Regions from separate parts of the Pseudomaricurvus sp. ABR4_320 genome, predicted to be linked through region 1. Evidence: predicted binding sites of a transcription regulator. Region 1 holds the regulator's gene; each other region holds the start of a gene.
The links. Region 1 encodes sigma-54, which starts transcription at its own class of promoters, with help from an activator protein. Its sites were predicted from a motif close to TGGCACANNNNTTGCNNT; they were not measured.
Positions count from the first base shown of each region.

Region 2: the regulator sigma-54 is predicted to act here: its motif matches at 1,538-1,555, upstream of fliD (flagellar filament capping protein FliD).
Region 3: the regulator sigma-54 is predicted to act here: its motif matches at 1,299-1,316, upstream of ACXAFR_RS18995 (amidase family protein).

Region 1 covers NZ_JBSWVF010000019.1:64,789-67,058, forward strand. Annotated here, with positions in the region: gene lptB (LPS export ABC transporter ATP-binding protein) at 1-71, shown strand, start outside; gene ACXAFR_RS23730 (RNA polymerase factor sigma-54) at 301-1,827, shown strand; gene hpf (ribosome hibernation-promoting factor, HPF/YfiA family) at 1,936-2,229, shown strand; gene ACXAFR_RS23740 (PTS sugar transporter subunit IIA) at 2,233-2,270, shown strand, end outside.
Region 2 covers NZ_JBSWVF010000004.1:178,080-180,349, reverse strand. Annotated here, with positions in the region: gene fliD (flagellar filament capping protein FliD) at 1-1,389, opposite strand, end outside; gene ACXAFR_RS09840 (flagellar protein FlaG) at 1,603-1,989, opposite strand; gene ACXAFR_RS09835 (flagellin N-terminal helical domain-containing protein) at 2,071-2,270, opposite strand, start outside.
Region 3 covers NZ_JBSWVF010000010.1:98,379-100,648, reverse strand. Annotated here, with positions in the region: gene ACXAFR_RS18995 (amidase family protein) at 1-1,178, opposite strand, end outside; gene ACXAFR_RS18990 (Fe2+-dependent dioxygenase) at 1,608-2,270, opposite strand, start outside.

The DNA of each region.
Region 1 (2,270 bases):
GCGATTCTGCCAGCGTTCTGGCCAATGAGACTGTTAAAGAAGTTTACCTCGGTCATCAATTCAGACTATAGTAACCAGAGCTGAAAACCCCGCCACACTTCTCCCCAAATTAATATTTTCAAGCGCCAAAAAACAGGCATATTTCTTGCTTGTCAAAATGTTTCAACTCGGTTACTCTTGATTTAAAGCTCAGAAACTCGCTCGGCTTGTTGCTCAGCCGGTTTTCTCTTGCGGCCACACGGTATTTCAAATTCCGCATCGCGGTCTCTCACTGCGGCGGTATCGGTAATCGACGTAGATATGAAACAATCGTTACAGCTTAAACTTGGTCAACAGCTGACCATGACCCCTCAACTGCAACAGGCAATCCGGTTGTTGCAGCTATCCACTCTCGATCTTCAGGCAGAAATCCAGGAAGCTCTCGACTCCAACCCGATGCTGGAAATATCCGACGAAGACGTCGACAGCGGTGGACAGGAGCAAAACAGCAAAGACGGCGACGATAAAAACAGTTCGACAGAAACCTCAAACTCTGAGGCTTCCAGTGCTGAAGAGACGACCAACTACAACGAAAACGAGACAGATACCGCCAACGCAGAAGGCGACTGGAACGAATCCATACCTGAAGATCTGCCCGTCGACACCAGCTGGGACGATGTCTACCAAGCTGGTCCTACCGGTACCGGCCTCGCCTCTCCCGAGCAGGAAGACAGTGATTTTGAGTCCCGTCGCGGAACAGACGAAAGTCTCCAACAGCATTTGAACTGGCAGCTGAATCTGACCCCCATGTCCGATCGAGATCAGATCATTGCCATGGCCATCATTGACGCCGTTCAAGACAACGGAATTCTCAGCATTACAGTCGATGAAATTTTCCAGGGGCTGGAATCTGAACTGGAGGAGCTCGAACTCGACGAAGTCGTGGCCGTTTTACATCGAATTCAGCAATTCGACCCCCCAGGCGTTGCCGGCCAAGACCTGAGTGACTGCCTGTTGATACAGCTCAATCAACTGCCTGACTGCCCCGCCCTCAAAGATGCTAAGCTCATCGTAAAAGAACATTTGGCGCTACTGGGCAACCGGGATTACAAGCAGTTGATGCGCAAGACCAAACTTAAAGAATTTCAATTGCGGGATGCAATCCTGCTGATCCAGAGCCTGAACCCGAGGCCTGGAGATCAAATTAACATCGGTGAAACCGAATATGTCGTACCCGATGTTTTCGTCACCAAACAAAATGATCGCTGGACGGTTAACCTTAATCCTGAAATTGCGCCTAAAATTAGAATTAACGACACCTACGCTGCCATGGTGAAACGCGCCGACAGCAGCACGGACAATAATTTTTTACGCGACAATTTGCAGGAAGCCCGCTGGTTTTTGAAAAGTCTTCAGAGTCGTAACGAAACCCTACTCAAAGTAGCCACCTGTATTGTCGAAAAACAGCGTGCGTTTCTTGATCATGGGGCAGAAGCGATGAAACCTCTGGTACTGCACGATGTCGCAGAAGTTGTCGGCATGCACGAATCCACAATTTCCAGGGTGACAACGCAAAAATATATGCATACCCCTCAGGGCATTTTCGAACTCAAGTACTTCTTCTCCAGCCACGTCAGTACGGAATCCGGCGGTGAGTGCTCTTCAACGGCTATTCGCGCCATTATCAAGAAACTCATCGCTGCAGAAAATCCGCAAAAACCACTGAGTGACAGCAAAATTACAAGTCTACTGGCGGACCAGGGTATTCAGGTTGCCCGACGCACTATCGCCAAATATCGCGAATCTCTCAACATTCCGCCATCAAATGAACGTAAAAGACTCCTATAACATCGATTTTCAAGACCCTGTTTTGGGTCTGAATGCAGAGAAGTCCAGCACCAACCGACTTCTCCACCAGCCAACAGCGCTGGTCTACACACAAAAGAGGAGCAATCTATGCAAATCAACATAAGTGGACATCACATCGATCTTACTCCAGCGATAAAAGACTATGTAACCAACAAGCTGGATCGACTCGAACGTCATCATGATCGAATAACCAGTACCAATGTGATCCTGTCTGTTGATAAACTACGCCAGAAGGCAGAGGCGTCTGTCCACGTGAGTGGAAAAGACTTCTATGCCGATTGCGAATCAGAGGACTTATACGCGGCGATCGATATGCTGGCTGACAAACTGGATCGGCAACTGTTAAAGCATAAAGAGAAGCTGAAAAATCATCATCGTTGAGATATGCAGCTTAAAAACATTCTCACTCAACACCGCTGTGC
Region 2 (2,270 bases), on a different contig from region 1:
GGACGCGGCACTTGAGCCCGTATAGTAACCCGGTGAGGTGCTGGCTGAGGCCAAATCACTCAACAGAGAGCCAGAGGGAGCGGTACCCGTCAGATAGCCGTGTTCCGGGTCTGCAGTGATTTCCACTTCATAGGAGCCTGGTGTGGTTTTATCACCCCAGCCATTAACGGTAATGAAATCAGAGCTGGAAGACGCCTGCGGGGTAAAAATATCTTTAATCAACTCATAGTTGCTGGCGAACGCTTCACTGAAAATCTCTTCATTTAGACTGATGGTACCATCCAGTTCGGTTTGAATCCCCACGTTAGCCAGCGCGTTAAAGCCTTCTTCAATCCCCGGTACCGCAGAGCTGATCAGATTTCGCATCTGATTCAATATCGTTTTGGTGGTGGCATCACGGTAGAGACTGCCGTTGTCTTCAATCTCTTCGTTGTAGCCAATCGCAGGCTCGATCGCCTCTAAAAAGGCATTAAACGCATCGACGAAACCACGCACGGCTTCCTGAGCAACCGACGTGTCTTCAGTAATGCTGACGGTAATCACCTCACCGGGTGTGGCCTTGGCGAGACTGAATTTGAAGCCTTCTAGAACATCATCAATGTCATTGCTGCTGCGTGAAATGGGCAACCCGTTGAAGGTCAACTGAGCGTCGGTCCCCGCCTGCTGTTGCGTTATAGCCTGTGTTGTCTCATCAAAATTGAAGCTCGCCAGCCCTGGAGCCGAGGCATTTTCTGCAGCGGTAATGGAAAGCTGATTTTTCGCGCCGGTTTCCGCGCTGATGAGCAAGCGATAGCCATCAACACCGTCGTTGATGACGCTGGCCTTGACGCCCATATCCGCTTCATTGATGGCGTTCGCCAACCCGGTCAGAGAGTTATTGCTGTCATCGATGGTTATCGTAACGGACTCTTTCGAGGTATCCCCAGTAAAAGTGGATAGATCCTCACTCCATTCGCCAAAGTTAAACGTCAAGGTCCCCTTGCCCACCGCAGAGCTGGGATCTTCGTAGGAAGAGCTCGTAGACAGTGATTGCGACAGCGCAATGGACTCTACCGTGAACGCGTAGTTGCCCACCGGAGCCTCTTCTGCCAGCTCGGTTGGAACGATGCTGGAGTTTTCGCCGAGTGTCGCCGTTTTGGTATTAAACGTTTCTGAATTACCGAGCAGATCTGCACTTTCCTGCAAAGTCGACAACGCACTTCGAACCAATCCGTAGTCAGAAATTTGCGCTTCAATGGTTTCGCGTTTGGTATCAATGGTGTTCTGTTTGACAGAGCCTTCCAATTCGACCAGTTGAGAGGTCAAAGAGCCTGTATCAATACCCGAGCCGGCACCCAGCGCGGTAATGATGTTGCTGCCAATGGTTGTGCTGTCTACTGAGTCCACCATAATGAATAACCTGTGTTGAAGCCTTTTGCTTCTGTGCTGCGGTTAAAGTATTTATCGGCGGGACGAGAAAAACTTGAAGGGTGGATTGGACAAATTTTTTGACAACGTCTACCGCAGAAAATCCATGTATTCTTACTGTAAACGCTAAAATGCAAAGGGAGTGCCAACCAGGAACGGGTTGGTACTCCACTTTGCTCTAGAGTGTTTTCGACATCAACCTTGAACGTTGATCAGATTCAGGGCGTCGTTCTCTTGAACGTTTCGTGCCAGCTCCAAAAAGACTTCATTTGGAATTTGACGAATAATATCGCCACTGTCACGGTCCATCACCTTAACCACCGTTTGACCGGAAGTTTCGTCGACACTGAACTGAAGATCGCGGCGCTCGGATTGAACGAATTCGTTCATCTGGGCGACGGCATCCTGAAGATCCTGTGGGGACGCTTCACGAGTGTCAGCTTTCTTCTGCTCAGGCAGCTCCTCTGTAACCGGCAATTTCTTGCCGGTTTCAGCGGAAGCTGTTGAGACATCGACAGCACCCTTTGATGAAGCAGACCGGGTAAGTGCCGCGGTTGGCAGCTGTCCTGATACTTCATTCATGTGGGTTACCTCTCTAACTCTTTAGTGAAATCCGGGCCGGCTATTCAGCCGGCTCCAGACGCCGAGCTAATTGATGACTCATTAGCGGAGCAGTGAAAGAACTTGCTGCGGAGCAGCGTTCGCCTGAGCCAACATCGCCTGAGAAGCTTGCTGCAGAACCTGGGCCCGAGACAGATTGGCCGTTTCTGCTGCGAAGTCCGCATCGACAATACGCGAGCGGGATGCCGCCGTGTTTTCCGATACGTTCATCAGGTTACTCACCGTGTGATCGAGTCGGTTAT
Region 3 (2,270 bases), on a different contig from region 1:
TTCAACAACTGTCGATCACAACCCGGGCGCATCATCACCGAAAAACCCGACGGTTTTTCATGACTCATCTCACCGTCGCTTTCAGATAGTGTGAAGGCAGGCAGGTGACATTGTGGCGCCCCCCAAAGGCCCGCCACGGATGTCAACTGCAGTAATCTTCCTCGCAATGCCGATTGATCTGCACCCATCGCCGGTGCGGTAGTTGCAGTGCTCGGTAACAACAGTACACAGTCGCGATCAGCAAGCCACGCTTGTAACTCTCCCTGCCAGCGCAATCGCACCTCTTGTGCGGCATCGATTTCAGCATCCTGTAAATCCAATGCCATATGAATTCGCTGTGCAATCGCGGGCTCAAAGTGTTCCACATTCTTCCTTAGCCAGTCACCGTGGGTGCTCGCAATGGCCGCCCCCTGCAAAACGCGAAAACTCTCGCCCAACTGATCTAACATAGAAGCCTCGGGAATAGGCAGATCTTCGACGCTGGAAAAATGAGAGTGCAAAACCGGTAGCACCTTCTCAAAAAACGTAGATTGAATCTGAAGGTCCGCAAACGCCCATAGCGGACGACATAAAACGGCCGTTCGAGGCGAGTCAAAGTCATCATCAGGTGGCAAAAGTCGCTCACCAATGGTTTGCAAGAGAGGCACATTGCGAGTGAACCACCCCACTGTATCAAAGGGGGGCGCCAATGGAATCAAACCTTCCGACGACACGACCCCGTGAGTTGGTCGCATGCCGAACAGGCCGCAATAGGATGCCGGTACTCTGACCGAGCCTCCGGTGTCTGTGCCCAAAGCCGCATCAGCAAGACCTGCAGCAACAGCCGCGGCAGATCCCATGCTGGAACCGCCACAGACATGGCCGGGGACCCTAGGATTTTCAGCAGTACCGTAATGAAAATTGCTCCCTTGTAGGGCATAGGCAAGCTCATCCGTATGGGTGAATCCCACGAATTCCGCACCGGCATCCAGCAGTTTTTGCAGCGCAAGAGCGGTTGTTTCGGCGGGCCCGTGACTCTCCCACCAGGCTGGATTACCTGCAGTATTCCGTTCACCGCGCAGATGGAACAAGTCTTTCACCGCGAGCGATATTCCCTGCAAGGGTCCAATTTCAGTGAGTCGCAAAGCTCGAGGACCATGGGAACAAAAGACGCCCGGAGGCAGAACTGACGCTGTCATCACAGATTCCTTGGTTGCAGCAGAGAATACCTCCCGAGCCAATCCTGTATCGACAGATACTATTGAGTCAGGTGGATCTGGAAATTAAGAATGGCGAGGTAAATGCCCCAAACATTAAAAGGAGCAAGAACTTCGCCACTATCTCTCTGAGCAGAACACAGGAGGCTGTCTGAACAACCACCCATAGGGAAATCATGATAAAACAGATCACTGAATATCGCGGTAATACAACGATTCAGAGATAGGTTGGGCGATGTGGATTTGGCGCGCTACGTGGCAACGCCTATTTATCTGACCAATTGGTCAAGAATACTATCGGAAGCACAGGGGTTGGTCAAGCATCATACAGTTATCCGACGAAGCTTCTCCGGAGAGTATGGAAAACTGAAAAACACTGAGTGAATTTAAGAGCGCCACTCGACAGACGGCTTAGCAGTCAGCCCACTGCCGTAATAGGTTGTGATATATGCCTGAAAGGCGGGTCACCTCAGCATCATCTGAGCCTCGCTCGAGAGTGAGCTGCTGAATACTTGAGTCCAGGTCGAAGAGTAAGGTTCTCTGATCGGGCTCTCTCACCATGCTTTGAATCCAGAAAAAAGCGCAAATCCGTTCGCCCCGTGTCACCGGAGTCACCTGATGCAAGCTGCTCGAGGGATAAAGCACCATGTCACCCGCTTCTAATTTTACCTCCTGTACCCCAAACGCCGTTTCGATCGTCAGTACGCCACCATCGTAAGATTCCGGCGCCGTAAGAAACAGCGTCGCGGACAAATCTGTCCGCATATAATGGCCCGAGGAAGGGAGCCCCATTACAGACCCATCAACATGCACACCATAAGTGCCACCATTGCGGTAGCAGTTAAACTTGGGAGGATAAATCGTTTTCGGCAGCGCCGCCGAGATAAATTGAGGATGCTGCCCCAATCGGGACAATATCTGGTTACGCAACTCTTCGGCAATCGGCTGCCGATCATCAAGCTGTTCGTTGGATTTAACCTTTGACGCAACGGCGCCCGCTGACAGTCGCCCAGCTTGCCACTGAGCGCTCGCGAGCTTCGCCAAATACAGTTTTACCTCTTCTGGCGACAGCAG